3 regions of the Anoxybacillus kestanbolensis genome follow, and region 2 is predicted to be linked to each of the others. Evidence: predicted binding sites of a transcription regulator. Region 2 holds the regulator's gene; each other region holds the start of a gene.
What was found. Region 2 encodes LexA, which represses DNA repair genes until DNA is damaged. Its sites were predicted from a motif close to CGAACATATGTTCG; they were not measured.

Region 1 (10,629 bases), on a different contig from region 2:
ACGGCTATGCCAGTTGGTTATCGTATTTAGAAACGACAGCGATACAAGGCGATGAATTAATGCGCATTGAACAAGGCGGCGACGTGCTTGCGATGCAAGCGCAGGCGAATAGCGAACGACCGCCTTTTGATTATAATGTCGGGCTTATTCCACGCCCATTTAGCGTGAAAGTCAGTTTTGAGCCAGGACATATCAATATGAACTGGCAAACATCAAATGCTCGTATTCATATTGAGCCACGCCTTGTGCAAATCGATTACAAACCAAACGTTGTGCATATTGACTTAGCGCGTCACAACAACTTGCGCATTGACGTGACCGTATAAATGAGGGATGAACATGAATATTGAAACGAAATATCATGGAACAGTTCAGCTTTCTCAGTTGGCACTCGTTTCATTTGAAAACGGACTACCGGGCTTTGAACATGAAAAACAATTTGCGTTGCTTCCGATTCACGATTCACCATTTACAATTTTACAATCAATACAAAATAAAGACGTGGCGTTTGTCATGATTGAGCCGTTTTCGTACTTCCCAACGTACGAAGTCGAGTTAGACGATACGACGTGTGAGCAGTTGAAAATACAAAAAGAAAACGACGTGGCGCTCTATGTCATTTTAACGGTCGCGGAACCGTTTACAAATACGACAGCGAACTTACAAGCGCCTGTCGTCATTAACGTTCATGAACGAATCGGCAAGCAAGTCATTTTAACAAATACACCGTATAAAACGAAACATCGACTTTTTCCAGAAACGGTTGAGGCGAAATAAGGAGGCGAGGACATGCTTGTATTAACACGTAAATTAAAAGAAGCGATTCAAATCGGCGATGACATCGAAGTCGTCGTTCTCGCCATCGATGGCGACCAAGTCAAGCTCGGCATTCGCGCACCGAAACATATCGATGTGCATCGAAAAGAAATATATCTCGCCATCCAAGCAGAAAATAACGCTGCCTCTCTCGCCTCTATAACTTCGCTTCAACAGTTATCTGATCAATTAAAGAAAGGGGGGAAGAAACAATGAGCGTTAGCATCGGCGGTGTTCAAATCCCCGGCGTCATTGCGCGCATCGTCCAAGACAATAAAGCGATCGCGGAACAAGCATTAAACGAAATTGTTAACAAACATAAAGACGACCCAGCTCGCATCGTCAAAGAAATTCAACAACCATCGCCGTTTTCACAATTTCTTGACATTAAAGTATAAAATTTTTTTCTCAACCTATTAAACTTTGAAAAAACGAGCCGATAATAAATGTGAGAGCAAGAAAGAAGGGCGGCCGACTTCAATCTTGCCAACTAAAAACCACAAGGACGTGGACAAACATTCAAGGAGGAAAAAAACAATGAGAATTAACCACAACATCGCAGCGTTAAATACGCATCGTCAATTGACAATGGGTACTAACGCAGCTTCAAAATCAATGGAGAAATTATCTTCAGGTCTTCGCATTAACCGTGCAGGTGACGACGCAGCAGGTCTTGCCATTTCTGAAAAAATGCGTGGACAAATTCGTGGATTAGAGCAGGCATCTCGCAATGCTCAAGATGGAATTTCAATGATTCAAACTGCTGAAGGTGCGTTAAACGAAGTTCACTCTATTTTACAACGTATGCGTGAACTAAGTGTACAAGCTTCAAATGATACAAACACAGCTGATGATCGTCAGGCAATCGGTGATGAACTTGTACAGTTAAAAGACGAGATCAACCGTATTTCTAACACAACTGCATTCAACGGTAAAAAACTATTAAACGGTAGCTTATCTACTTCTTTAGATGCGACTTCTGAAACAAAAGTTGGAACAATTTTAGGTACAGGTGGTAACGGTGTTACTGTAAACAATGTTGATGTTTCAAAAGCGGTTTCTGGAACAACTTATACATTTACAGCTTCTGGTGCTGACTTAACATTAACGGCTACAATTGCAGGTAAAACAGTTTCTGAAACGGTAACAGTTTCTGACATGACGACAGCTGGCTCTCAAACAATTAACTTCTCTACACTAGGAATTAGCCTAGAGTTAAGTGGTGGAGGAGCTGCTAATGATACAGGTGCAAACATCGCAGGTCAGTTTGCTGCTGCGGCTAACGATACAATTGTGACAGCTGCAGGTTCAGGATCAGCTCAATTCTTAATTGGAAGTAACGGTGACGCGAATGAGAACTTAACTGTATCATTTGATAAAATTGATGCGACAACGTTAGGTTCTGGTGCTGGTAACATGCTTTCAGACAAAATCGTAGACAATACAGCTGTTGATACGAAAGCAAAAGCTGACGCATTAATTACAATTATTGATGATGCCATTAAAACAGTTTCTAGCCAACGTTCTTCACTTGGTGCAGCTCAAAACCGCCTAGAACACACAATCAACAATTTAGGAACATCTGCTGAGAACTTAACAGCAGCTGAGTCTCGTATCCGTGACGTTGACATGGCGAAAGAAATGATGGAGTTTACGAAAAACAACATTCTTTCTCAAGCAGCACAAGCAATGTTGGCTCAATCCAATCAAATGCCACAAGGCGTATTACAGTTACTTCGGTAATTTGATTGGAAGGGCGTCTAGCTTGGAAACGAGCTAGAGGATGACTGGGTGAATTGCTGGGAAGTCCTAAAGCTTTCCTTGCCACAACGTAGCTGGAAACGGCAGACGTGACGGCTTGAAAAAAGGAAAGATGCAACAATGGACAATCAGCAGCCAAGCTCCTGTGGCGAAAGCCTGGAGAAGGTTCAACGACTAGGACATACCACCTAAGGCGAAAAGCTATGGTGATGAAGTCCGTAGGGAAACTCCCGAAGTGCCCAGCCCTTCGCTAGCCGAATGGCTAGAAAGGTGAAGATATAGTCTACACAACGTTCGAAAGACGTTGCGGCATGGCAAGCCAACCAACAACCACAAGGAGTTCTGCAACTTCTTCGTTAATTTTAGATTATTTGAAAGGGACTCTAGTTTTGCTAGGGTCCTTTTTCATAATTAGAGCAGATTAATAGAAATTAAATATTTTGAAAAGAGGACAGTCAATGGTTATCACAAAGACAGAAGAGGATTTTATAATTTCTCCTAATATTGAAGTTGCTACTTTTAGAAATGATATTCAATTATTAAATTTAGTACAAACGGGGATGCAGGTTCTAAATTCAAATTTACTAAATTTAGATATGGCTACATTTTTACGGGATGCGTATAAACTAGGTCAGATAAGCCTTAAAGCAATAATCGACGCTAAAAGGAAAAATGGAGATTACATTGAGATACATCGTAAGCAGGTTAATTGGCTCGTAAATTATTTTTATTATTTAAGTGAACTTAGAAAAAACAATATTTCGTATTCTTACTGTCCGGTTTTAAATCAACATCCTTTGGAAGTAATTAATGGAGAACTTATAGGAAAAGAGCATTTAATCAATGCGTGTACTCCAGAAAGAAAAAAAGATATATCCTCGTCCTATGGTGAGGGTTTGGGTTTTCTATTACTAGCAAGTTTACCGAATGTTTCCCCATTTGGAGTGTTGAAAATCATTAATGGAAAAGAATCAACTCCAGACTTTATTGTTATTAATAAATTTAAAAAGGTAGTTATGCTTTCAGAAGTAAAGTCCTCAATAAATGATCGACCTTCAGATCCAAAGGATCAATTATCTAAATACTCGAGTAATATAAGCGGTTTAGGTATTCAGGTGAAATTTAATAGTGGAAAATCCCCTGTTGAAATCATACTAAAAGATCCTCAATATAATATTTTAGATGGAAGTATTGTTTCCTCAATTTATACTAATATTACTATACTAGAAAGTCTTTTGAGAATAGAGGAAAAAGATATCGTAAAAGTAAAGAATCCTGAGTGGGCTAGAGAGGTTGTAAGACTATTCAAAGGTATATTAGAAAATAATCATTTAGAGAGGATGGAAAAAATAAATATCAATGAAGTGATTGTGGATAATTATTTTTTTACCGGGATTGATAAGTTGGATCATTTTTTTAATTTATATTTTGATTATAAAGAAGATGGTAGTAAAGGTTTTGAAAAGATATTTAAGATTATAGTTTGAAATAGAATAAGAGCCAATAGTTATTATACAAGTGCTGTTAAAATTGGCACAAGAGGACAGGCGTCTTGTAACGGATGATGTAATTGTTGGTTTAGTTACCATAATTTACCAAAGTTTCATCAACCACAACGTAACTGGAAACGGTCAGCGTGAAGGTCTGAAAATGATGAAGATGAAACAAAATGGATAATCAGCAGCCAAACTCCTGTCCCGAAAGGGTGGAGAAGGTTCAACGACTAGGACATACACCTAAGGCGAAACGCTATGGTGATGAAGTCCGTAGGGGAAGCAAGATAGCCGAACCGAAGCGCCCAGCCCCTAACAGGTGAAGCTGAGGGTGAAGAGATAGTCTACACAATGTTCGAAAGACGTTGAGGCATGGCAAGCCAACCAACAACCACAAGGAGTATTACAATTACTCCGCTAATAAAGCAAAAAGAGGCCTTAGGGTTCCTAAGGTCTCTTGTTTATTTCTCTCCATTTATACATCACAGACCAGTAGCTTCGTTGCAATGCGTCTGCAATTTCTTGAATAGTTGCCCCATTCTTTTTCATCTTTTTTATAAGTTGTATCTCTTCGTCCGTGTAATTTTTCCAACGGTCAGCGCTGCTTACTACAATGTTGAAATCAGGTTGCTGCCTTTTCCATTTTTCCTTTTCCATTTGCAAGCGTTCGTTCCAATTTGTTTTGTAATACATGGATGGGCAATCGAATGTGATGGGAGAAACAAGATCTAAAAATAAAAACGTATCTTTTACAGACGTTGTTTTTAAGATCATCCCTTGTCCATCTTTTCGTTTGCTCAGTCGGAAAATAACGTTAAAGAATTTTAAAATGTGGTTCTGGAGTTGTTCAAGTTCTTTTGGTGGGTAGCATTGCAAGTACAAATAAATGTGTGGTGTTAGGTAGATGAGTTTTTTTCGCGCGTTGACTGTTGTAGAGATGCAAAGCGAGCCATCATCCATGTACAGCACAGCCAAGAAGTATGGTAATGTACAGTATCGTAATAAGTGGATCGGAATATGCTTTATTCCTTTCTTATCATAAAAATGTGGATAGAGTGTTGTGAATAAAGGTAAAGAAGCAGACCGAACACAGTTGCTTTTTTCTGATATATAGAGTAATCCATCAAAAAATGATATTTTCCATTTGCGGTATGCTTGTTGATCAAGTCCGAAATGCTCACGATAACTATGGTTTTTTCTCCGACTATTCGGGTAGATTTTTGTAATTTCTCCGTCCCCAATAATGCTTGCGATGAGTATGTTTTGTTGAATAGGTGTCAAATACATGAAATTATCCACTATACCTACCTCCTACCTAAAAGAACATATGTTTGCTTTTATTATAGCATTTATTTTTTATGATCAACATAGTTTTTCCTCTCCCCCTTCAAATATCCCTTCCTCCATCCGATATAAACAGTAGAAACGTATATGTCAAAGGGGCGAATGATGATGATTGAACGTATTTCTTCTTCTCTTTCTTCCACATATATGCATGAAAAAACAACGACAGAGCGTCCAGCAGAGCAGCAAAAACAAGAGCAAACCACTCTACAGCAAATGAACGCAAAACAAGAAGAAGAGCGCATCTCGAAAGAAAAACTTGAAGAAATCGTGAAAGGAATGAATGAGTTTTTACAGCCGAGCCATACGTCGTTAAAGTTTAATGTGCATGAAGATTTGAAAGAATATTACGTTCAACTCATTGATGATCGAACAAAAGAAGTTGTGCGTGAAATTCCGCCGAAAAAGCTGTTAGATATGTATGCGGCGATGATGAAGTTTGTCGGGTTGATTGTTGATCGAAAAATTTGAGAGGATGGTGAGAGGGCATGAGTACAATGCGTATCGGTGGCTTAGCGAGTGGTATGGATATTGATCAACTCGTCAGCGATTTAATGAAAGCGGAGCGCATACCTCTTGATAAGCTGTATCAGAAAAAGCAAATTTTAGAATGGCAACGCGATGACTATCGTTCGATGAATACGTTGCTTCAAGATTTGGATAGTTATATTTTTAATAACTTAACGCTGCAAAGCAATATGCTCAAAAAAAAGACAACAAGTTCTGATGAGAGTGTTGTGACGGCAACAGCGAATGCTTCTGCAGCGAATATTAGCACGAATTTAACGGTTACGAAAGTCGCTACGTCGGCCACTTGGGTTTCTGAAGCTTCAGCTAGTTATACACCAAGCGGTACAGATACGACGCTGAAAATTAACGTAACAAATGGGGACGGAACGAGCCCAACAAACCCTGTAACCATTACAATTGCAGCGAACTCATCGTTAGATTCAGTCATTGCTCAATTGAACAGCAATAACGACCTCGGCATTAGTGTGTTCCATGATACGCAAACAGGGAAAATTTCGATTATGAAGAAAGATACAGGTGCCTCAGCAAGTTTAGTCATGGGGGATGCAACGACAGCTTCCTTCTTCCAAAGCCTCGGGTTTACAGGTGCTGCAGATGGCGGGGAACTCACAGGAAAAACGGCAGGAGAAGATGCTCGATTTACAATTAATGGATTAACGACATCACGTTCGTCAAATACGTTTACCATTAATGGTGTGACTTATACGTTGAAAAAACCAGGATCATCGACGATCACCACTTCGACAGATACAGATCATATGTTTAATACCATTAAAGGTTTTGTGGATAAATACAATGAAGTCATTGGAAAAATTAACTCAAAAATATCGGAAGAGCGTTATCGTGACTATACGCCGTTAACGGATGAGCAAAAAGAAGCGATGACAGAAAAACAAATTGAATTATGGGAAGAAAAAGCGAAAAGTGGACTTCTGCGTCGAGATTCGATTTTATCAAGCGGTTTAAGTCAAATGCGGTTAGATTTGTATAGCCAAGTGAGTGATCCAAGTGTTAACAGTAATTATGACACGCTATCTGAAATTGGGATTACGACATCAAGTAACTATTTGGAAAACGGAAAACTGATTATTGATGAGACAAAGTTACGTGATGCAATCGAAAAAGATCCAAATGCCATTTATAAACTGTTTAACGCTAGTGGGGCTGATTTCGACACCAAAGGGATTGCGAAACGTTTGCGTGATACCATCAAAAATACGATCGGAAAAATTGAAGCGAAAGCTGGAAAAACGATTTGGACGAACAATCAGTTTGAAATTGGGAAAAGCTTAAACGATTTGGATCAGCGTATTGATGACTTCGAGGATCGATTAAAAAAAATCGAAGATCGATATTGGCGTCAGTTCACTGCGATGGAGAAAGCCATCCAACGCGCCAATGAACAAAGTATGTATTTGATGAATGCCTTCGGTGGCGGAGTATAATGGGGTAGGAGGAAATGAATATGGCGATGAATAATCCGTATCAATCATATCAAACAAACGCGGTGCAAACAGCGTCACCAGGAGAATTAACGCTTATGCTTTACAACGGTTGTTTGAAATTTATTGCACAAGCGAAAAAAGCGATTGAGGAGAAAGATATTGAAGCGCGCAACACAAACTTATTAAAAGCGCAAAAAATTATTCAAGAGCTCATGGTGACGCTCAATATGGAATATGAAGTGGCGAAGTCGATGATGACGATGTACGACTATATATATCGTCGTCTCGTTGAAGCAAATATTAAAAGCGATATTTCTATTTTAGAGGAAGTTGAAGGGTATGTGAAAGAATTTCGCGATACGTGGAAGCAAGTCATTCAGCTGAATCGTCAACGTCAATACGCGCAAGGCGGTCACGTGTAATGAGCATTGTGTCGGAACTTTTGGATATCACGAAAGCGATGGTAAAGTTGCTTCGTGAGCCGATCGAGAAAGAAAAGCGTGATGGCGTCATTGAACAAGTTGAACAACTGCTGGAGAAGCGTGAACAGCTTCTTCTGCACCTTCCCAACGTATTGACAGATGAAGAAAAACAAATGGGAAAAGAGCTGCTTATGCTTGATCGCGAGGCAAACGCTCTTCTCCAACAATTGAAGCAACAAATTCAACAAGATTTAAAGCAAATGAAACAAACGAAAGTGGCAGCACACCGATATCATGATCTGTATGAGCCGTTATCGATTGACGGTATGTTTTATGATAAACGAAGGTAGGTAGAACATATGGTACATTTAACTCCAGAACAATTAACAGTCGTTCGTCAATATGCGGCGTTATTAGACACAATTGAAGAAGGCTTTCAATATGTCATTGAAAGTTTTGCGAATTACGAACGTACGCAAGGGGATGTCGTACTCGCTGATATTTTTACAGCGTTCGGTCAAATTGATGCGACAAATGAGCGTTCGCTTGCGCATTTTTTCGTTGATGATACGGCGTTGTTGAATGAACTTCAACGTTTTTCTTCTGTCGTCGAAGAAGCGTGGAAATTAGACGGAAAGCTACATGATCCGAACGCGAAGCAACAAATTGTCGAAAAACATGTAGCGCCAGCGTTTGAAGCGTGGAAAGTAAGCGTGATGCAACATCTTCGTCCGTATGTGGAGCAATAATAAAAAGGTGCGAGTAGCTCGCACCTTTTGTAGTTTAAAACGCTTCGACAATCGTGACGTTCACTTCTTTTCGTAAGTCAATTTCAAACGGTGATTTCAGCACTTCCCCGTTTGGATTTTGTAAAATGCGAACGACAGGGCGAAGCGGATATTCAGGGAAAATGTTTGAGACGACACCTCGGTATCCTGTGTTTAATACGACGTTTGTGCCGAGCGGGTAAATGGCGACATATTTTAAAAACGTTTTAATGAGTTCATAGTCAAACAACGTATTGCCGGCTGCGCATAAATATTCAGCTGCTTCGTGCGGCGAGTGTTGTTTGCGATGGTCACGCGGAGAAGTGAGTGCATCGAACACGTCTGCGATGGCGATAATGCGCGCGAATTCATGAATGTATTTGTTGTTGTTGTCGCACGACTGGGCTAATCATCGGTTTTTCTTCAATATCAAATGTAAAAATGTCGTGAATATAAATATGACGAATGCCGTTTTCAAGCAATCCGCGAATGTATGAGTCGGTCAGTTTAACTCCCTTTGCAAGCAAAACTGCACCGTTCGGTCCGTAAATATCAACGGCGAGCACATCACCACTTTTTGCTTCAAATATGTGCACTTTGCGCATGCGATCACACCTCAGTAGAAAAATACGAACACTTTCCATTATCTATAAATTATAGCATAATTATCCATTGTTTTGTTCATCATTTTTTCACAAAAAATGTGACGATTGAGAAGGAGTTTTGTAGGGAATTGTAGAAATAAGTAAACAACCTTTCATAAAAGGAGGAACAGCGTATGAAGTACAACATTCGCGGAGAAAACATCGAGGTTACACAAGCGATTCGAGAGTATGTCGAGAAGAAAATCGGAAAATTAGAGCGCTATTTTGAATCAACGGAAGGAGTAACGGTTCACGTTAATTTAAAAGTATATAACGATAAACAGGCGAAAATTGAAGTAACGATCCCAATGCCACAAATTGTGTTGCGTGCCGAAGAGCGTCATGATGATATGTATGCCGCCATCGATTTGGTCGTCGATAAACTCGAACGCCAAATTCGCAAACATAAAACAAAAGTAAATCGAAAAATGCGTGAAAAAGAAGCGAATGGTGTCACGCTAACAGCAACTGCTCCTGTCGCGACAGAAGAGTATGAAGAAGAGGAATTTGAAGTTGTACGTACGAAGCGCTTCAGCTTGAAGCCGATGGATAGCGAAGAAGCCATTTTACAAATGAATATGCTTGGCCATAACTTTTACGTTTTTATTAACGCGGAAACAAACCGCACAAACGTCGTTTACAAACGAAAAGACGGTAAATACGGCTTAATCGAAGCGAACTAACCTATTCACCCTCTGTCGAATGAAGACAGAGGGTGGTATAATGTGAAAGGAGGTGAAAAAAGGATGGAAGCGATTTTGCGTGAAATTTTAGGGAAGTTGACGAATGTCGAAAGTCATTTTCTACAGTTTCAACAAGAAGTGCGTAACCAATTTGCTCGAATTGACGAACGATTCGCACAGATAGATAGACGATTTGAACAAATGGAAGCGCGATTTGCCCAGATTGATGAACGATTCGCTCAAATTGACGAACGGTTCGCACAAATTGATGAACGATTCGTGCAAATTGACGAACGATTCGCACAAATGGAAGCGCGATTTGCTAACATGGAAGCTCGTTTAACCGCACTTGAACAAGAGATGAAAGAGGTAAACACGCGCATTAGTCGTCTCGAAGAAGAAATGTGTGATGTCAAAAAACGTCTGGAACATGTCGAGATGCAACTAAGCGACGTAAAAGAAACAGTGCATCGTTTAGAAATTCAACTAGCTAACGATGTACAAACATTACTGCAACATATTTATAAAAAGATTGACGAAAAAGGTTTTGAAATTTATGCTCTCAACAAACGACTCCACCATGTCGAAGCAACGATCGAACAACTTCAATCACCTCAACGATAACATCTCCCCAGCGTCCCCTACGCTGGCTTTTTCTTTTCTTTCGTATGAGTTGTCACCTTTTCTTGTAAGTGATATGATGGTAATTAGCGACTATATAAG
Region 2 (10,629 bases):
TTTCGCTAAATTTTCAACATGCTCTTTCGTAATGACACGTCCATCAACTTGACGAAGTACTGATTCAAGAAGCACTTTAATAGAATACGGAAGACGCGATACATTTCCGATTCCTGCTTCTTCAAGCGCTTGTAAACGATAATAATGATATTTTTTCCCGTTCACCTCAAACGTATCACGCGCTTGAAATACATCATTTTTCACCATTATGTATTACCCCCTTCTAACAGATCATCTTCTCCCACACCCACAAAATTCCTACGCTTTTATCTTAATACAATGCTCTCCATAAGTAAATAATAATTGTTTATAAGTTTCAGATAAATGCATATTTTTTTGCTCTATTTCCAACAATAGTTGTAGGAGGTGAAAAAAGATGGTAAAAAGAAAAGCAAATCATGTCATTCCTGGCATGAACGATGCGAGCGCACAAGGAAAAGGTGCTGGCTACAATGAGGAGCTCTCCAACGAGCCACTCACCGAAGCTCAAAAACAAAATAATAAAAAACGAAAGAAAAATCAATAATCCCGCTTGAAGCGGGATTATTCATACATGTTAACTTCGTCGACAATCGCTTGCAAATCATGACGAAATTGTTCAAGCTGTTTGCGTTGTTTTTCCGAGGCTACTTCAAGCGCGTTATTAATTTGTTCAAACGCCTCGTTTACTTCCTGCTTTAGATGATGCAACTGACTTCCATAGTCTGCGTCACTTTTCACCAGATGATCATACCATTCTTTTGCCTCCATTGTTCCTTGTTGTGCAGCTTCAAACGCCTGTTGCTTATTTTTATGATAAGGCATCGCTTTCACTCCTCTCTTTTTGTTATTATCGTGCCTATTGACGGATGAAATATGCATAAATACGGTTTATCATGCCATCATATGAAAGAAAGGAGTGTGTCGCATGAACAAAAATACAAGCAAAGACATGCGTAAAAATGCCCCAAAAGGAGATAACCCAGGACAACCAGAACCGCTTAGTGGTTCGAAAAAAGTAAAAAATCAAAATCATACCCGCCAAAAGCATAACTCAAGTCACGATATGTAAAAGAGCTGACGCAACTGTCAGCTCTTTTACTTGATTCTGCCATTGTTTTTTTACATAATAAACGTTGAGGTGGAATGTATGCTAACAGGTTGGTTTTTATGGTTTATTTTATTTTGGGTCGTTTTTCTTCTTGTTACGATGTCAATCGGTGGCTTCTTCATGTTTAGGAAATTTTTAAAACGGCTACCAAAAGAGGATGGGAAGTCAGAATTGGATTGGCAACAATATTATATTGAGCAAACGCGTCATTTATGGTCTGAAAAAGAAAAAGCGCTACTTGAAGATTTAGTTCGCCCAGTTCCTGAGTTGTTTCGCGATGTGGCACGCCAAAAAATTGCTGGGAAAATTGGAGAGTTGGCGTTGCAAGAAAATGCGAATCAAATTACAGAAGATTTAGTTGTTCGTGGCTATATTCTCGCCACACCAAAGCGTGATCATAAATTTTTAATTAAAGCGCTAAGAGAAAAACAAATTGATTTTACAAAATACGAACATTTACTAACAAAAAAAAGCTAATCGCCTGTTGCTGATTAGCTTTTTTCTTTTACTTCACGTTGGAGGCGACGATATGATGCATACATCGCCACGCGCCACGGAACAATCATCGAGAAGGCTAAAATCCAAAACATTCCCGCGAGTTCTCCGTACTCAATGGTGCGGCTTAAATATGTTTTTAAAGCGAGACGCAATACAATTAAGCCAACAAAAATAAAAGCGAACGCTTTTGAACGTTGTAAATAAATTTTGTTGCCTCGAACTTCAAACGAAGATGTTTTAATTAACAAAATAGAAAAAAGCGCTCCAACAAAAACTGCTTCTACACATTCTAACATCGTTACTCGAAACATTGGATGAAGAAACATAAGAGCGCCTGTGCTCATAAAAATAGGGGGTAATATAATTTTTTTGGCGTTTGTCGGTTTTTCTGCCGCTTTCATGCGAATAAAGAAAACAAGTCCAGCCATAAACACCGCAAATACCGAACTAAAAATAGCCAAAATCAATCTTCTTTCTCATCTTACTGTAACACACGTTGAATAGCCTCCATGACGCGACTTTCATCAAATGGTTTTACGATAAAATCTAGCGCCCCTGCTTCAATAGCTTCAACAACCATTTTTTGTTGCCCCATCGCGGAACACATAATAATCTTCGCATGAGGATCATGACGTTTAATTTCCCTCACAGCTTCAAGACCACTCATCACTGGCATTGTAATATCGAGTGTCACCACGTCTGGCTTTAACTCTATATATAATTCAACAGCTTCCCTTCCGTTTTCCGCTTCCCCAACCACTTCATGATTTGCTTTTTTTAAAATATTCGCTAATGTCATGCGCATAAATTTTGCATCATCGACAATTAAAATTCTCGCCATTTCCTTTCCCTCCACACCCTAAGAAACTAGAAACCTGTAAAGCCACCAAATATGTTTGTCATATAAATCGTAATTTTCGTCATCCAATCAAAAAACAGTACAACCCCCATGCCTATCATGACATATCCGCCGACTTTCATTAGCTTAACATGATGTTTCCGAATCCAACCCATTTTCCCAATAAAAAACGATAAAAGCAAAAAAGGCAAAGCAAAACCGAGTGAATAGGCGGTCATATAGACAACGCCTAAACTCGGATTTGTCGCTGCTAGAGCAATCACGGATACTAAAATCGGACCTGTACACGGCGTCCAACCGGCAGCAAACGCCATGCCAATAAGGAAAGATCCGATATAACCTGATGGACGTTGTTGAAAGGATAAACGACGATCCGTCATTAAAAAGGTCGGCTTAAAGATGCCGATAATAACAAATCCGAAAAACACCATCAGTATTGCACCAATTTGCCGAATAAGATCTTGGTACGTATGAAAAAAACGTCCAAGAATCGATGTGCCGAAACCGATCGCAATAAAGATAAAAGAAAAACCGAGCAAAAAAAATAACGTATGTAACAAACTTCTTTTTTGTAACAATGCATAATCAGACTTTAAATCACTAACTGAAATTCCCGTAATATATGATAAAAAGGCTGGGTAAAGCGGCAAACAGCAAGGAGAAATAAACGACAACACACCTGCCCCAAACGCAACAAACAGTTGAATGTCCATATGATTGGCACTCCATTCTTTCTTCATTTAGCTATATTTTATCAAAAAAATACAAATACGGGCAACAGCTTCTTTCCATGCTAAAAAAGACACTCGTTGTGAGTGCCTTACCTTTATTTCAACTGATTGTTCATCGCTTTCATCATTTGGTTGATCTTTTTTTGCGATGGCGTCATACCCATTTGCATCATCATCATTCGAATCATTTGTTCATTAATCGGTGGATTTTTCTTTAAGTAGTTCATCATTGTTTTACGCGCGATAAAAAATCCGAGCGCAACGCCAGCAGCAAGCGCTACAATGCCTACTAAAATCATTTCCCACATATTTTTTCCTCCTTCATGTTGTCTACATTACACTATACTAAACAATAATGGTTTGTACAATATGTTCAGTAAAAAATCTTCGTTCGATAATAAAACGGGGAGCACATCTCCCCGTTTTATTATTTACTTAATAATGCTTTGACTCGCGCTACAACGTTTTCTACTGTAAATCCATATTCTTGCATAATTTTTTCACCAGGTGCTGAGGCCCCAAAGCGATCGATAGCTAAAATATCTCCTTCGTCACCTGTATAGCGTTCCCAACCAAGCGACGCGCCCATTTCAATCGCAAGACGTTTTTTCACATGCTTTGGAATGACGCTTTCTTTATATTGCGCTGATTGCGCTTCAAAACGGTCCCACGAAGGCATACTTACAACCGAAACATGAATTCCTTCATTCGCTAACGCTTTTTGTGCCTCTACTGCTAGGCTAACTTCTGAACCAGATGCTAGCAACAGGGCTTGTACTTCTCCTTGAGCTTCAGAAACAACATACGCTCCTCTTTTCACTCCTTCATACGCACGCTCTGCTGTTGTCGCTAGCGTAGGAAGGTTTTGACGTGTCAACACAAGCGCTGTCGGACGATCCGTAGATTCTACCGCTAACCGCCATGCAGCTGCTGTTTCGTTCGCATCTGCCGGACGAATGACGCATACATTTGGCATCGCTCTTAATGAAGCGAGTTGTTCAATTGGCTCATGCGTTGGACCATCCTCACCAACAGCAATGCTATCGTGCGTAAATACATATGTGACAGGCAATCCCATAAGTGCAGCAAGTCGAATCGCTGGACGTAAATAATCTGAAAAGACGAAGAACGTACCACCGTACACTTTTACACCGCCATGGAGCGCCATACCATTTAACGCTGCGCCCATCGCAAATTCACGTACACCAAACCAAATGTTACGACCTTCATAACTTCCAGGTAAGAAGTCTCCTGCTCCTTTAATCAACGTTTTATTTGAACCTGCTAAGTCTGCGGATCCACCTAAAAATTGTGGCACAACTTTTGCGATAGCATTCAATACTTCTCCAGAAGAAGCACGTGTTGCCAGATTCTTCCCTTCAGCATATACAGGCAACGCTTTTTCCCAACCTTCAGGAAGTTTACCTTCAATCGCCATTTTTAGCTGTTTCGCTAAATCTGGATATGCTTTTTCATATTCAGCAAATAAAGCATTCCACTCAGCTTCTTTTTTCTCTCCGGCTTCTTTAACTACTTTTTCAAAATGAGCATATACTTCATCTGGAACGTAAAAATCTTCTTCAAACGTCCATTTATATGCTTCTTTTGTTAACTTAATTTCATCTTTACCTAGCGGAGCGCCATGTACATCTGCTGTTCCCGCTTTGTTTGGTGAACCATAGCCGATTGTCGTTTTTACTTCAATTAATGTCGGACGTTCTAAATCTTTTTGAGCTTCAGCAATAGCTCGGGCAATTTCCTCGATGTTATTGCCATCTTCGACACGAATATATTGCCAGCCATACGCTTTGAAACGCTGTTCTACACTTTCTGAAAACGAAAGATGTAATTCGCCGTCTAGCGAAATATCATTCGAATCATAAAGAACGATGAGGCGGCCGAGTTTCAAATGCCCCGCTAACGATGCAGCTTCTGCCGAAACCCCTTCCATTAAGTCGCCATCACCACAAATGGCATATGTAAAGTGATTGATCATTTCGAACTTATCTTTGTTGTACGTAGCTGCTAAATGACGTTCTGCCATCGCCATTCCAACAGCCATCGCAATTCCTTGTCCAAGCGGACCAGTTGTTGCTTCGACACCTGGGGTATGACCGTATTCTGGATGTCCCGGTGTTTTACTTCCCCATTGACGAAACTGCTTAATATCTTCCATCGTGACGTCGTAACCACTTAAATGGAGCAAGCTATACAATAGCATTGAACCGTGCCCTGCTGACAGCACAAAGCGATCGCGATTAAACCACTTTGGATTGCGTGGGTTATGATTCATAAACTTCGTCCATAGTGTGTACGCCATCGGTGCTGCGCCCATCGGCATACCCGGATGACCGGAATTAGCTTTTTCGATAGCATCAATGGACAACGTACGAATCGCCGCAATCGATAATTGTTCAATAGAGTGTGTCATCGTCTTCATCCTTTCATTTGCAAACATGTTCATCTTTTATGATATAGAAAAGTGCGTAAAATGTACAATGCTTCACAACATTTTTTTTGACAAACTGACGAAAAAAGAGAACATCTATACTCGTATGTTCTCCATGATAGGCGTATTAATGCAGGCGTTTTTTCTTACTATCCTTTAATTTTTGGGGAGTGACATCGTTTCCGTTCGGATCAATGACTTTCACGGCATGCAACGTTTCGATCATTGACGCACGAAACGCCGCAATATACTCTGTACGAAGTTGGAGTTGCTCTTGTTTTTCTTCGTCCGTAAGACCTTCCATTTTTGCTTTTTTAGCTAATGCATTAATTCGTGCAATTTTTTCAGAAGATAACATTCAACCTCATTCCTTTGTATTGATTTTTTTGCTCGTATCATCATACAAAAACTTTTCTTTGTTGACAAGTTGTTCGTGTTCTTTGTATCGCCGATGAACAGTCGCTTTAGATACATCATAACCAAATGAACGAAGCGTAGCCGCAATTTCTGTAAACGTTAAGCCATTTTGGCGTAAACGAACAATATCTTCAATCGGCACATCTTTCCGATCGCGTCCAGCGTGTTCACCAATGTTGCGCAAATTGTTTTCTGGACGATATCCGTTTTGGACAGCTCGTTGCATACCGCGTTTAATTTTTAAATTATGTATCTTTCTTTGGTATTCTTCAACAATACTAATAATCTCTAACACCATCGAGTCTGCTTCTGATAATTGAAGCTCCCCGCGATGACTTACCGTATAGACGCGAATCCCTTCCTTTTGTAAACAACGAAGAAGAGCAATTTTTGCATTTCCTCGTCCAAGTCTTGTTTCATCTTGAACGAGAACGACGTCGATGCGATGTTGTTTCATCGTATCAAGCAACTCCATAATTCCTTCGCGTTCAATGTCGTAACCACTTGCCTGTTCTTCAATGATCTTGATCACATTCATTTCGTATTCCTTAGCAAGTTGCTGAAGCTCTTCTTTTTGTCTTTGCAGCGATGTTTCTTGTGCCTCTTTTGTCGTACTTACACGACAATAAATAATCGCGTTCATCCGTCATCCCTTTCTTTATGGTTTATTAGCAACAAGCTGATTTTCGCTATTTGATTTTAACACAGGAATGACAATTTTCTCACCAACGATCAATCGATCGTCTGAACGTTTATTCACTTTCATTACCCATTCAATGAACTGTTGCCGTGACAATTGATGTTCATGTTTATATTGCTCTGCAAGCTCCCATAGTGTATCGCCAGCTGATACCGTAATCTCCACATATTTTTCTTTATCAACAGATTGTGTGACATGCACAAATGCCCATACAAACAAAAAGCTAAATAAGATCATTATTACATAATGTATTTTGCTCATCAAACCTACCCCCTTAGAACATTTGTTTGTATTTATGATAACGAGAACTTTTGTTCGTGTCAACTATTTTTTCGAACTTATGTTTGTGTTAACATGTGAATTTATGTTATAATATGGACAAAGATTGAATAGGAAGAGGTGTATAATAGTGGGAAAATTATCAAAACGACAACAACAAATTTTGGACTTTATTAAACAAGAAGTGCGCACGAAAGGGTATCCACCATCAGTAAGGGAAATTGGCGAGGCAGTTGGTTTAGCTTCAAGTTCTACCGTTCACGGACATTTAGCTCGTTTAGAAAGCAAAGGGTTCATTAGACGTGATCCAACAAAACCTCGCGCCATTGAGATTTTGGACGAACATGAATCCATCCCGAGAACAAATGTCATCAATGTCCCAATTGTTGGAAAAGTCACAGCCGGACAACCAATTACTGCAATTGAAAATATTGAAGAATACTTCCCCCTCCCAGAACGGTTCGTCTCACCAGATGATCAAGTATTTATGTTGCAAATTGTCGGAGAAAGCATGATTGAAGCCGGTATTTTAGACGGAGACTACGTAATCGTCCGTCAACAACAAACAGCAAATAACGGGGATATCGTTGTAGCGATGACGGAAGATCATGAAGCGACAGTAAAACGGTTTTTTAAAGAAAAAGATCATATCCGTTTGCAGCCTGAGAACTCTTCAATGGAGCCAATCATTGTCCAAAACGCTACAATTTTAGGGAAAGTCATCGGTGTATATCGAACTATTCATTAAGAAAGAAAAAGAAACGGAAAAAAGCTAACGGAAAAACCGTTAGCTTTTTTAGTAAAGGCTCATATATTGTTCACGTTCCCACGGATGCACAGCTGTACGGAACATATCCCATTCAATTTCTTTCGCTTCAACAAAGTGTTCGAATAAATGTTTACCGAGCGCATTAACAATTACTTCATCCGATTTTAAGTTTTGGAGCGCTTCTACTAATGTCGCAGGTAAGTCAACAATACCTTCCTCTAAACGCTCCTCTTTTGTCATCACATAAATGTTGCGATCGACTGGCGCAGGTGGCGTCAACTTGTTTTTAATTCCATCTAGTCCGGCCGCCAATAATACAGCCATGGCCAAATATGGATTAGCTGCAGGATCCACACTACGCACTTCAATTCGTGTGCTCATGCCGCGCGATGCTGGGATACGAATAAGTGGGCTACGATTACGTGCCGACCATGCAACGTAACAAGGTGCCTCATATCCTGGAACGAGACGTTTATATGAATTTACTGTTGGGTTCGTTACCGCTGTAAAGTTTGGCGCGTGTTTTAACACACCTGCGATGAACTGTAATGCTGTTTCGCTCAGTTGTAATTGACCATTTGGATCAAAGAAAGCATTTTCACCATTTTTAAAGAGCGATAAGTTACAATGCATACCAGATCCGTTTACACCAAAAAGTGGTTTTGGCATAAATGTCGCGTGCAAACCGTGTTTACGTGCAACAGTCTTGACGACAAGCTTAAATGTTTGAATGTCATCACACGCTTTTACCGCATTTGCATACTTGAAGTCAATTTCATGTTGCCCTGGCGCAACTTCATGGTGAGACGCTTCAATTTCGAATCCCATCTCTTCTAATTCTAATACAATATCCCGTCGGCAGTTTTCTCCTAAATCGGTTGGTGCTAAGTCAAAGTAACCGCCATTATCGTTTAACTCTAATGTAGGCTCTCCTTTTTCATCTAACTTAAACAAGAAGAACTCTGGCTCTGGCCCTAGGTTGAACTCTGTAAATCCGAGCTCCTCCATTTCTTTTAGTACACGTTTTAAGTTGTAACGCGGACACCCCTCAAACGGTGTACCATCCGGATTATAAATGTCACAAATAAAGCGTGCCACTTTTCCTTTTTCAGCTGTCCATGGGAAAATAACGAATGTATCTAAATCTGGGTACAAGTACATATCTGATTCTTCGATGCGAACAAATCCCTCGATCGATGATCCGTCAAACATCATCTTATTATCGAGCGCTTTTTGTAGCTGGCTCACTGGAATTTCTACGTTTTTAATCGTGCCGAGAATGTCAGTAAATTGCAAGCGAATATACTTTACATTCTCTTCCTTTACAATACGAAAAATGTCTTCTTTTGTGTACTTAGCCATACATATTCCTCCCCCAAAAATGAAAAGATCATTTATGTTAAAAACATAAATCCTTTAATGAAAAAAACGAGCGATATCGCCTTGACGAAGTGAAGCGCGATTAAAGCGACCTGCTTGCATCAGCTCGGCACGCAAAAGTTTGCGCAACTCCGCTTCCGACAAATCTTGCTTCATGACTTTCGGCGCAACAGGTGGCGTTGCTTCAGCGTGTTGTTGCTGACGTGAAGCAAAAATTTGTTTAATTCCCGCCAAATTAACCCCTTGCTCGATTAGATCTTTAATTTCAAGCAACCGATCCACGTCATTAAACGAGAACAACCGCCGATTACCTTCTGTCCGTGCAGGTGAAATAAGACCGTGTTCTTCATAATAGCGAATTTGTCGCGCTGATAAATCTGTTAACTGCATAACGATACCGATAGGAAATAACGGCATGGAGCGACGAATGTGACTATTCATGTCGACCCCTCCTTACGTAATACGTATTTTTATTTTATTATATGTTAGTTTATATGTCAATGACACGTTACATCTTATCACATGTTTTTTTCTGAAAATTTTATAATTGAATCAACTGTTTTTCAAGCAACTGATCAATCGCCATGCAAACAGCGATTTTGACATGTGAGTACGTTAGTCCCCCTTGGACGTATGCAACATATGGAGGCCGAATCGGGCCATCGGCGGATAGCTCAATGCTTGCACCTTGTACAAATGTCCCTGCCGCCATAATGACGTCATCCTCATAGCCTGGCATATAGTTCGGGTATGGGGTGAAATGGGCATTGACTGGTGATGCAAATTGAATCGCCTGACAAAATGCAATCATTTGTTCTGCATCATCAAATTGCACCGATTGAATTAAATCTGTACGTACTGCATCCCACGTTGGATACGTATTCATTCCAATCCGTTCGAGCATCGCTGATGTGAAAACCGCCCCTTTTAACGCTTGTCCAACAACATGCGGAGCTAAGAAAAAACCTTGATACATTTCTTGCAAACTATATAAAGAGGCGCCTGCCTCCCCCCCGATTCCCGGAGATGTCATGCGGTACGCACACATCTCGATACATTCGCGTTTACCAACGAGATATCCTCCCGTTTTTGCTAATCCGCCACCTGGATTTTTAATAAGTGAACCCGCCATTAAATCGGCACCAACATGGCACGGCTCTTGGTTTTCCACAAATTCTCCGTAACAGTTATCAACAAACACAATAACGTCTTGTTTGATTGCTTTGACAAAATCAATCATCTCTTTTATTTCGGCGATAGTGAACGATGGTCGAGGATCGTACCCTTTCGAGCGTTGAATACCAATCATCTTTGTCCGTTCGTTGATCGCCTGTTTGACCGCTACGAAGTCAACTTTTCCTTCTGGAGTGAGCGGTACACTTTGATAGCCGATATGAAACTCTTTTAACGAGCCGATACCTTTGCCACGAATGCCGACAATTTCTTCGAGTGTATCG
Region 3 (10,629 bases), on a different contig from region 2:
CATCGACTAAATCGTCAATTTGTCCCGCAATTGGCCGTACGTCGATCGTTGGATCAAGCAACCCTGTCGGACGAATAATTTGCTCGACGACTTCTGGACAATGTTCAAGCTCATACGGACCTGGCGTCGCAGATACGTAAATGACTTGATTGACTTTTTGTTCAAATTCTTCAAACGTCAATGGCCGGTTATCGAGCGCCGACGGCAAACGGAAGCCGTGTTCAACAAGCACTTCTTTTCGCGCTTTATCCCCGTTATACATGCCGCGAATTTGCGGCAGCGTCACATGCGATTCGTCGATGACAATTAAAAAATCATCAGGAAAATAATCTAGTAACGTATAAGGCGTTGAACCCGGTGGACGCAACGTTAAATGGCGCGAATAGTTTTCGATGCCCGAACAAAAACCCATCTCTTTCATCATTTCAATATCGTAGCGCGTCCGCTGTTCGAGTCGTTGCGCTTCCAACAATTTTCCTTGTTCACGCAGCTCGCGAAGCCGTTCTTCTAATTCCTTTTCAATATTTTCGATGGCTAGCTTCATTTTCTCTTCACGCGTGACGAAGTGCGATGCTGGGAAAATCGCCACATGTTCTCGCTCTGCCATCACATGCCCCGTCAATGCATCTACTTCGCGAATGCGTTCAATTTCGTCACCAAAAAACTCAATGCGAATGCAATGCTCATCACGTGACGCAGGGAAAATTTCAACGACATCTCCGCGCACGCGAAACGTTCCGCGGCGAAAATCAATATCGTTTCGTTCATATTGGATGTCGACAAGGCGACGAAGCAAATGATCCCGCTCGATTTCCATGCCGACACGAAGCGAAACGACAAGTTCGCGATATTCTTCAGGCGAACCTAACCCGTAAATACATGAAACGCTCGCAATAATAATCACGTCACGTCGTTCAAATAACGCAGACGTCGCGGAATGGCGCAATTTATCGATCTCATCGTTAATGCTCGCATCTTTTTCAATGTACGTATCCGTTTGCGGCACGTACGCTTCTGGCTGATAATAGTCATAGTAGCTGACAAAGTATTCAACAGCATTGTTAGGAAAAAATTGTTTAAACTCGCTATATAGCTGCCCCGCTAACGTTTTATTATGAGCGATGACGAGCGTTGGTTTATTGACTTGTTGAATGACATTAGAAATCGTAAACGTTTTACCTGTTCCTGTTGCTCCGAGCAACGTTTGATGTTTTTTTCCTTGTTGAATGCCTGCAACGAGTTCGGCAATCGCTTTCGGCTGATCACCTTGCGGCTTATAAGCGGATACTAATTGAAATGTGTCCACAATCGTCCCTCCACTTCATTTCTATTTTCATTGTACCATATTCACGAATCGAAAAGCGAAAAATACGAACAAATATTCTATGAAAAAACCTGCCCATATGGACAGGTTTACGACTGTTTTTGCTTTTCTACCATGCGTTTAGCATACAAAAATCCGACGATGAGCGACGCTATATCAGCAACAATTTCATACAATTGATCTGTATATCCTTTCACATACGATGCTACGAGCAACGCGACAGTAAGCAACGTTCCGACATAATGGTTATACGTCACCCGCGTAAATAAAATAACTAGCAACGCCGGTACAATTAACGCTAACAAAAACCACATACTATCCCTCATCTCTTACGAATAACAGTCCAAGTTCGTGATGTTCGCCTTCAAATAAAGCCGATTGCGCAAAGCGAACTTCTCCGCTCTCGTTTAATACTTCTAGCTTACAAAATGCACGATTATGTTGCAATGCTGCGTAAAATTCATCTTCCGTCACGACCGGTATACCGTTTACCTTCACAATTACTTCTCCGACCGAAAGCGCCATTTTATGTGCTGGCGTATCCGGCAACACGCCTAAAATAACAAGCCCATTCGTTCGTTTTGTAAAATACGGAGGCCGCTTTTGTTCATACAATTTCGCTGATAAAGCAATCCATTCCCTCCATAAAATAGCGACAACTGCAACAACGATCGCTAGCGGCTCCCACCAGTAGCTAGCAATCGCTAGCAAACTAACAACCGTAGCGAGCCAACCGATACGTCTTGCTGTCCATTTCGTCAAATGAACAGGCATTCCTGTTTGTACGCGTTGAGAAAAACCGAGTAAAAACGGTACTAGCACAAACGAATATGCGTCACCACCTGCAATGATCGGCCACCAAGCAGCAAACGATTGCACACCATCTCCTGGTACAGGAATCATTAATGGAACAATCCAAAGCCGTTGAACAACTTGCTCACCGATCGTAAGCCCTCGCTTACTCGTCACAAGTTGCGGAGAGCTGAGTTCTGCTCCTTCGCGGTAAACGAGCCACATTTCGATAAACAAAAGCAACCCCATAAGAAGCGCTAAGGCGGTTACACTCGTTTGTGCGACGTGTGGGAAGAAACGAACAAAAAACGGCTGTGCCCACTCCATTTGCGCCAAAAAACTAATAGTAAATATGACGATGCTCCCGATATATGCAGCCGATAAAAGCCGGAGCTGCATCATAAAGCTGCATACGATCGTCACAATCGTCCAAAAAACGAGCGTATCATTCGGAATGACAAGTCCAACGCCAACGGTTACAATTGAAAAAACAATGGCAAACCAACTGCGTGAGCGAACGATCGCACGCAGCTCACGAGAAGAACGATAGACGCGCGTATGAAAATCGCGCCGCTCGCGTTGCACGCGACGCCATCCAATAAAAAATGCAAATATGATTACATAATATAACAACGGTTGCAGCCAAAACGTTCCGAATGCTTTCAACCATTCTAGTCCCCATAATTCCATTTCCATCATCTCCATTTTTTCCGATCATCTATTTTGTATTGTAACAAATTTCAAGCATTTATTGTTGACGAAAATTCACTTTCTTTGCCGAATAAACACTAGTTTTGTCAAGGTAAAAGGAATTTCAAAAGAAGTGTCTAACTGTTTTCTCATATAAGATGAGGAGGAGCGTGGAACGATGGAGCTAAAAACGAGTACAGTAGCTAAACGGCTTGGCGTATCAACAAAAACGGTGCAACGTTGGGTGAAAAAATATAACATTCCATGCAAAAAAAACGAGGCAGGACATTATGTGTTTACGAACGAAGCGGTCGAACAACTAGAAAAATATAAGTTTCTCGGCATAGAGGAAGAAGAGAAGGAACATGTCGATTGGGAAGAAGTAGAACAACGATTACACGAACTGGAACGGAAAATCGAACAAAAAGCAGATGACGTCGTCTCGTTTCAACTATTGCAACATCGGCGAGAAATGGAAGAAATGCTTCAATATATGCAACAGCTCGAACAACGCATCGCACAACTTGAAAAACAAAAACAAATCGAACCAGCTATCGAGCAACCAACAAAACAAAAACGACGTGGCATTATTAGCTTCTTTTTATAATAGTTTCCCCCTGCCTTCAACATGGGCAGGGGGATATGTTTTATTTCGCAATGAGTTGCAATGCCCGTTTCAATTGTTCATCGTATCGCTCGTCGCGAACAGCTTCCATCACTTTTGTTTGCAACATATTCGCTGTTTGCTTATCAATTTTTCCGGTCACTTGTAAGCCATTCGCTTTTTGGAACGATTGAACGGCTTGCTCCGTTTGTTTGCTGAAGTAGCCATCTTCGCGACCTGGGTCAAAACCGAGACCTTTTAACATTTGTTGTGCACTTTTCACTTGTTCGTTGTTCATGTCATATGCCAACGGCTTATCGATTTGAAGCGGATGAGCGTAGAAAAAGTCTGGCTGCTTCACTTTCACATCTGGTTCAATGCCCTTCTGATGAATCCAATTTCCGTTTGGTGTGAGCCATTTATATAACGTTAATTTAATATGGCTGCCATCATCCATCAGCAACGCTTGTTGAACCGTTCCTTTTCCAAACGTTTTTTCACCGACAAGCGGATAGCCACCCGCTTCTTTTAACGCTGCGGCTAAAATTTCTGATGCTGAGGCGCTTCCGTTATCAATAAGCACAACAATTGGATAATCTTTTTTCTTCGTTATATTGGAGAAGAAGCGTTGTTTATCGCCATCACGTTCTTCAATTTGCACGTACGGTTTATCTTTCGGAACAAGATCTTTTAAAATATCTTCCACGCTTTGTAAATACCCTCCCGGATTGCCGCGCACGTCGATAATGAGCCCTGCGATTCCTTTTTTCTCAAACTCGGATAACTTCTTTTTAAAATCTTCTGCTGTTTTTTCTGCAAATGATGTAATTTCAATGTAGCCAATTTGTTTGCCATTTACTTCTTTCATTGATGCATATACCGTTTCGATCGGAATTTCGTCACGAACGACATCAATTGTCAATACACCGTTTACACCAGGGCGAATAATTTCCAAGCGAGCAACCGTCCCTTTTTTTCCGCGAATTTTTAAGACAGCTTCATACAAATCAAGCCCCTCTAAACTTTCCCCATTCACTTTAATAATTTGGTCATTCGGACGGAGCCCAGCTTTTTCCGCAGGCGATCCTTTAAATGGAGCAACGATCGTCACTTTGCCGTCGACCATGCTCACTTCCGCTCCAATTCCTTCGAAAGAAGAATCAAGCGACTCGTTAAACCGCTCCGCTGTTTCTTTATCCATATAAACGGAGTATGGGTCTTTTAACGTCGCAATCATTCCTTGAATCGCACCGTCAATGAGCTGCTTTTCATCTACGTTTTGAACGTATTTTTGTTTAATCATGCTGTATGCTTGTTCAATTTTTTGTAGTTCTTCGTTCGATGGCTTCTCCGTTGTTGTTGGGATGTTGATCGTCATCGTTGACGTATCGGAAGAAAGCGACTGCATCCCGACATACGTCACCCCAGATCCGAACAACATCGATAAAGCCATGAGTGCTGCGATTGTTTTTTTATTCATGTTTTGCCTCCTCACCCTTCGATACATGAAAGGCATCACACCGTGTGCGATGCCTGTTTGTTTTCATTATATGAATAGCTTGTACTGTTCATAACTGATGAAGATGTATTTATTTTACACCGAGCGTACCATTTTCTCAACCAATACGCAAAAGCACAGCAGGCAAGCTGTGCTTTAAAACGGAACGTATTGCATTGGATTTACCGCATTCGATTTTGATGCATTCCAAGGCCCACGATGCAACTCAAAATGTAAGTGCGCACCAAACGAACGACCTGTGTTGCCCATATAGCCGATCATTTGACCTTTGCTGACGTTTTGTCCTTCACCGACAAGACGCGATTCTAAGTGAGCATATACGGTCGTATATACTTGTCCATTAATATAATGCATGATAAAAATAACGTTTCCATAGCTTGAGGAGTAATAGGAGCGATACACATACCCGTCAGCAGCTGCCACGACAGGAACGCTAGCACCACGCTTACCAATGTCTACACCGTAGTGGAATTCACCCCAACGCGGGCCAAATGTCGATGTAATTGGACCGTTCGCTGGACGCATAAACGCACCGTTCGACACAGGAGGCAAACTGCCACCGCTCTCTGATGACGATCCGCGGCTTGATAATGCTCGTTTGCGCGCTTCTTCCTGTTCTTTTTGGCGACGAATCATTTCTTGTAGTTGATTTTTCATCGCCGCTTCTTGTTTTTCAAGCAACTCTTTTTCTTCTTCTAAAGCGAGCTGTTTTTCTTCTTCATGTTTTTGCTCTTCTTTTAACTGTGCCATTAATTTTTCTTTCGCTGCAATTTGTTCGTTTAATGTTTGTTTCAACTTTTGCAAATCAGTCAGTTGTTCTTGTAAGCTGACTAATTTGTCACTTAATTCCTTCTCTTTCGCTTCTTTTAACGCTTTATCCGCTTCTTGTTCTTTAATGATTTGACGATCCGCTTCAAAAATCGTCGCCACCGCACTCATGCGGTCAATAAAGTCGCTAAAGCTTTTCGCACCAAGCAATACGTCTAAATAGCTGACGACACCGCCGCTTTCTTGCAGTGAGCGAGCGCGTTCTTTTAACAATTCATTGCGCTGTTCAATGCGCGCTGTGACTTCCTCAATTTCTTTTCGAAGCGCAACAATTTGTTGTTTCGTTTCTTCAATGTTTTGCTGTTTCGTCCGAATGTTCGCGCTCGTTTCTTCCACCGCTAAATCTAGCTTTTTAATTTCTGCATCTAATTGCTCTTGTTCTGCTTTCAATCGCTCAATTTCTTGTTGCGACTGTTGTAGTTTACTTTCAATCGAAGACTGTTTTTGTTGTACGTTTTGAATTTCTTGTTTCTTTTGTTGAATGTCCCGATTCGTTACCGCATATGCAGGCGCAGCAACGCTTGACAAAAGAAGTATTGCAGTAGCTACCATCGTTCCCCATCTTTTTCGCACCGTAAACCCCTCTCTCTTTCTATACTTTCAAAAATCGTCTGACGGACATCATGCTTCCCCATATGCCGATACATGCACCTAATAAGACGAGCACAGCTGCCAACTGCCATGCGAACGGATAAAACGGAAGCAATTGAAAAAATGTATCTTTCAACTTTGGATATAATAAATCAAATACGTACGAGTACGCTGAAAGAACGATCACAATCGGAACAACTGCTCCGAAAACGCCAAGCCATAGCCCTTCGAGGAAAAACGGCCAGCGAATAAATCCGTTAGTCGCCCCTACTAATCTCATAATCTCAATTTCACGACGACGGGCAAAAATTGTAATTTTAATCGTATTTGAGATGAGAAACATCGCCGTAAATAATAATCCGACAATGAGCGCCAATCCGACGTTGCGAATCGTCGTCGTTGCCGCAAATAGCTTTTCAATTTGTCCTTTTCCGTATTTGACTTTGCTGACAGAAGGCAAAGTTTCAATTTGTTTTGCGATTTTTTCCGTATCAAGCGGATTTTCCGCTTTCACAATAAATACATCGCTCAACGGATTGTCTTGTTCGAATAGACGGAACGATTGACCATCTTCTCCAAAGCTTTCAATCAATTTTTGTAGCTCTTCATCTTTAGATGAATACGCCACTTTTTCCACGCCAGAAAGAGCTTCAAGCTTGGCTCGAAGCGCATCTTTGTCTGCGTCTGTTGCACTTAAATCAACATGCACGCGAATTTCAACATCGCGCTCAATTTGCTTCGTTATATGTTGAATATTGAGCATAATGACGAGAAACACACCGACAAGCAACAGCGTCACCGTAACAGCACTAATGGACGCAAACGTCATCCAACCGTTTCGTCCGAGACTTTTTAAACTTTCACGAAAATGACGACGAAGGGTGTTAAGCTTCATAACCGTATTCCCCCTTCACTTCGTCGCGTGCAATTTTCCCGCGTTCAATCGCAATGACACGCTTGCGAATCGTGTTGACGATTTCGCGGTTATGCGTCGCCATCACAATGGTCGTCCCACGATCGTTAATGCGCTCGAAGATGTCCATAATTTCCCAAGATGTATCTGGATCTAAATTTCCCGTCGGTTCATCAGCAATAACAATTGCTGGGTTGTTGACGATTGAACGAGCGATCGACACCCGCTGTTGCTCTCCTCCAGACAATTCGTCTGGATAAAAGCGCGCTTTATGTTTTAGTCGCACTAAGTCAAGCACTTCCATGACGCGCTTGCGAATGTTTTTTGGCGATTCTTCAATGACTTCCAAAGCAAACGCGACGTTTTCATACACCGTTAACTTTGGAAGAAGCTTGAAGTCTTGAAAGACGATCCCGATATTTCGGCGAAGCAATGGCACTTTACTGTCTTTTATATTCGCTAAGTTCACGCCATTAATCATAATTTTGCCGCTTGTCGGCTTCTCTTCGCGATACATCATTTTAATAAACGTCGATTTCCCAGCACCGCTCGGACCGACGACATATACAAATTCACCTTGCTTAATGCGAACGGAAATGCCGTTTAATGCGATCACTCCGTTCGGATACGTTTTATATACATCTTGCATTTCAATCATAAGCAACCACCTAAGTATTCGATGTTTTTCTACATATTCCTGCAAAATTCTTACCTCGTCCATTATATCATCATTTGTCGCAAAAAGGGGGCGAATTTTATTTACAGTTATATTTCAACACTGTTACAAATAAAAAGAGGATGCACAAAATCGCATCCTCTTACTTTTTCGCAGCTAGCCATTCTGCTACTTTATCAGCATCTTCACCGCGAAGTAAGCCACCTGGCATGCCTCCACGACCGTTTGTGATAATGTTTTTAATTTCGTCTTGTGAATATTTTCCGCCTACTTTATCAAGGGCAGGTCCAACGCCACCTTCTAAGTTTTGGCCGTGACAGCTTGCACATGATTTTTTATACAAAGATTCAGCAGCTGAAACCGCCTCTCCACCAGTCGCTGGCTTTTCTGTTGCAGTATTTCCGCCACCACAGGCCGCTAACACAATCGCCGTACTAGCGAACAAACCGAATAGCTTCTTCTTCATATATGCGTCCCCCTTGTAAACATTTTCATATATTTCTATTATATCGCATCATTTTTATGTTAGACACGTTTAAATCCTTCTCCAAGCACTTCCGCTGCGTCCATAACGACGACAAACGCAGACGGATCAATGGTTTTCACCAATTGTTTCAATTTTGTGAACTCACTTTGTGCTACGACACACATAAGAACAGGCCGCTCTTTTTCTGTATATCCGCCGTATGCATGTAGTTTTGTCACACCGCGGTCAATTTTATGCAAAATCGCTTCACGCACTTGTTCTTCTTTTTCTGTAATAATCATCGCCATTTTTGAATTACCGAAACCAACTTGAACAAAATCAATTGTTTTGCTCGTCACAAATAACGCGATGAGTGCATATAACGCCCGTTCTAAGTCAAAGACGAGTGCAGCTGTTAAAACAATTAAGCCATCAATTAAAATGACGCATGTCCCTAACGATAGACCCGTATATTTGTGAATAATTTGAGCAGCTAAATCCGTTCCTCCCGTTGATGCCCGGCCACGAAATACAATCCCTAATCCTATACCGACGCCAATGCCGCCAAATAACGCCCCAAGTAGAGCGTCGTTTGTTGCTGATGCGACATCACGCGTCAAATATACGACAAACGGCAAAAAAGCAGTGCCAACTAACGTTTTAATGCCGAACTGTCTTCCAAGCAACAACACGCCTGCGATAAATAGCGGAATGTTAAGAGACCATTGCACGTATGCTGGCTGCCAACCAAGCGTCGCATGTAAAATAGTACTAATGCCGCTCACACCGCCTGACGCAACACGGTTCGGGAGTAAAAATAAATTAAACGCAACGGCCACAACAGCCGAGCCAACAAGAATGTATACGTATTCGAGCACTTTTTCAACGAATGGATTTGTTATGTTGCTTCTTTTTCGCATGCTTCTCACCTTCCCTCGTGAGTAGGTTATCAATTTTATCAAAATCATGGGGAAGATTTTAATAAAATTGTTTATCCGTCCACGCCGTTTAAGCGACATGTACTCGGATCGGGTGTAACCCCACACCCACTATCCCATTGGCGAACGCCTTTGGGAATACTTTTCTCATGATGTTGTATGCTCCATTGACATCTGCGTGGATGAGCGTTCCGTTTTCAGATTGAAACAGCCCACGCTTGATTCGTTTTCCTTTGTATTGTTTTTGTTTCTTCATTTCTTCCATGTCTAAAAAACTGCATTTGGATGTATAGCTTTCTTCTGTCACGACGACGCGAATGCCATGCTGTACCGCTTTGTACTGCAACTGATGAAGAAACGTTTGATACGGAATGTGAACGAACGCTTGATTCGTGCGCTTTCCGAGATGGACTTCACGCTTCCAATCTTTATTTATCCCCACCACAATCGTATCGCAGTCTAAAGCCAACGCATGTTTGATGACAAAGGCACTCGCTTGGTGCATAAAGTTTTCTACGATGCGGTTTCGTTTTTCTGTCATGTTGCTCATTCGTTTTGTCCAATCAAGTCCATTCATCTGTTTCGCTACTTTGCGGTAGTGGCTCATTTTTTTGTTATAGTATTGATTGGCGGATTTTAGACCTTTACCATTGATGACAATCGGTTGTTTGCCCACGTTATTCACAATGGTTGCGAAGTTATCTAAACCCAAATCAATACTGATGTATCTGTTGTGATCTTGTTTTTGCGGTGGAATAGGGATTTTGTAAACGACTTCGACGATGATATGGCGGTGTTTTGGAATAAATCGGACTTGTTGAAGCTTCCCTTTCATGTTTGTTTTTAGTTGAAACCCTTGGAAACAGGCAGGAAACGTGATGTGTTCATCGACGACTTTGCATGATTGATTCGTTAGCACAAGTACATACCGTCCGTCTTTTTTGAGATATTTGGGCGGTTTCGGTCTGCCTGTATATTTGTCTTTGTTTTTTGCCCAATCTTTCATCGATTTAAAAAATGCCTTCCAGTTTTGGTGCAACATTCTTAACGTTTGTTGGGCGGATTGAGCCATTGGCATCGCTCGATAGTCTGCATCCATCCCTTCTGTTTTCAGCAGCTTGTCTAGCTTGTTGTAAGAAAGATACGTGCCGTGTTGGAAAAACGTTTGCCTGACTTGATAGTTGGCGAAGTTGTACAAGTTTTTTGACCGAAAACAATATTCGTCGATCATCGGATAATACGGATGAGTGGCGCAAATCATATGCCTTTCCACTCGATTCGCCATCAT

Region 1: a site for LexA is predicted at 5,391-5,404, ahead of BO219_RS07180 (DNA endonuclease). Genes of this name have one in related genera too.
Region 3: a site for LexA is predicted at 1,372-1,385, ahead of uvrB (excinuclease ABC subunit UvrB). Genes of this name have one in related genera too.

What each region holds. Positions count from the first base shown of each region.
Region 1 covers NZ_MQAD01000008.1:29,613-40,241, forward strand. The annotation lists gene BO219_RS07150 (DUF6470 family protein) at 1-326, shown strand, start outside; gene fliW (flagellar assembly protein FliW) at 340-777, shown strand; gene csrA (carbon storage regulator CsrA) at 790-1,032, shown strand; gene BO219_RS07165 (hypothetical protein) at 1,029-1,214, shown strand; gene flgL (flagellar hook-associated protein FlgL) at 1,354-2,559, shown strand; gene BO219_RS07175 (hypothetical protein) at 3,036-4,064, shown strand; gene BO219_RS07180 (DNA endonuclease) at 4,518-5,369, opposite strand; gene flaG (flagellar protein FlaG) at 5,523-5,885, shown strand; gene BO219_RS07190 (flagellar hook-associated protein 2) at 5,903-7,390, shown strand; gene fliS (flagellar export chaperone FliS) at 7,411-7,812, shown strand; gene fliT (flagellar protein FliT) at 7,812-8,162, shown strand; gene BO219_RS07205 (DUF8042 domain-containing protein) at 8,172-8,561, shown strand; gene BO219_RS14780 (hypothetical protein) at 8,596-8,919, opposite strand; gene BO219_RS14785 (hypothetical protein) at 8,948-9,184, opposite strand; gene hpf (ribosome hibernation-promoting factor, HPF/YfiA family) at 9,358-9,906, shown strand; gene BO219_RS07220 (hypothetical protein) at 9,970-10,530, shown strand.
Region 2 covers NZ_MQAD01000005.1:106,179-116,807, reverse strand. The annotation lists gene acnA (aconitate hydratase AcnA) at 1-207, opposite strand, end outside; gene sspO (small acid-soluble spore protein O) at 377-526, shown strand; gene BO219_RS02935 (hypothetical protein) at 544-804, opposite strand; gene BO219_RS02930 (small acid-soluble spore protein P) at 908-1,051, shown strand; gene BO219_RS02925 (DUF2621 domain-containing protein) at 1,130-1,567, shown strand; gene BO219_RS02920 (CcdC family protein) at 1,582-2,049, opposite strand; gene BO219_RS02915 (response regulator) at 2,070-2,429, opposite strand; gene BO219_RS02910 (cytochrome c biogenesis CcdA family protein) at 2,456-3,160, opposite strand; gene BO219_RS02905 (YneF family protein) at 3,274-3,486, opposite strand; gene tkt (transketolase) at 3,606-5,609, opposite strand; gene BO219_RS02895 (DUF896 domain-containing protein) at 5,755-5,985, opposite strand; gene BO219_RS02890 (YneB family resolvase-like protein) at 5,992-6,687, opposite strand; gene yneA (cell division suppressor protein YneA) at 6,703-7,005, opposite strand; gene lexA (transcriptional repressor LexA) at 7,154-7,771, shown strand; gene glnA (type I glutamate--ammonia ligase) at 7,820-9,154, opposite strand; gene BO219_RS02870 (MerR family transcriptional regulator) at 9,209-9,613, opposite strand; gene BO219_RS02865 (methionine gamma-lyase family protein) at 9,714-10,629, opposite strand, start outside.
Region 3 covers NZ_MQAD01000008.1:44,682-55,310, reverse strand. The annotation lists gene uvrB (excinuclease ABC subunit UvrB) at 1-1,306, opposite strand, end outside; gene BO219_RS07285 (CsbA family protein) at 1,414-1,638, opposite strand; gene BO219_RS07280 (PDZ domain-containing protein) at 1,640-2,806, opposite strand; gene BO219_RS07275 (MerR family transcriptional regulator) at 2,985-3,413, shown strand; gene BO219_RS07270 (S41 family peptidase) at 3,454-4,890, opposite strand; gene BO219_RS07265 (murein hydrolase activator EnvC family protein) at 5,065-6,330, opposite strand; gene ftsX (permease-like cell division protein FtsX) at 6,350-7,243, opposite strand; gene ftsE (cell division ATP-binding protein FtsE) at 7,233-7,919, opposite strand; gene cccB (cytochrome c551) at 8,080-8,403, opposite strand; gene BO219_RS07245 (YitT family protein) at 8,463-9,323, opposite strand; gene BO219_RS07240 (RNA-guided endonuclease InsQ/TnpB family protein) at 9,412-10,629, opposite strand; gene BO219_RS07235 (IS607 family transposase) at 10,626-10,629, opposite strand, start outside.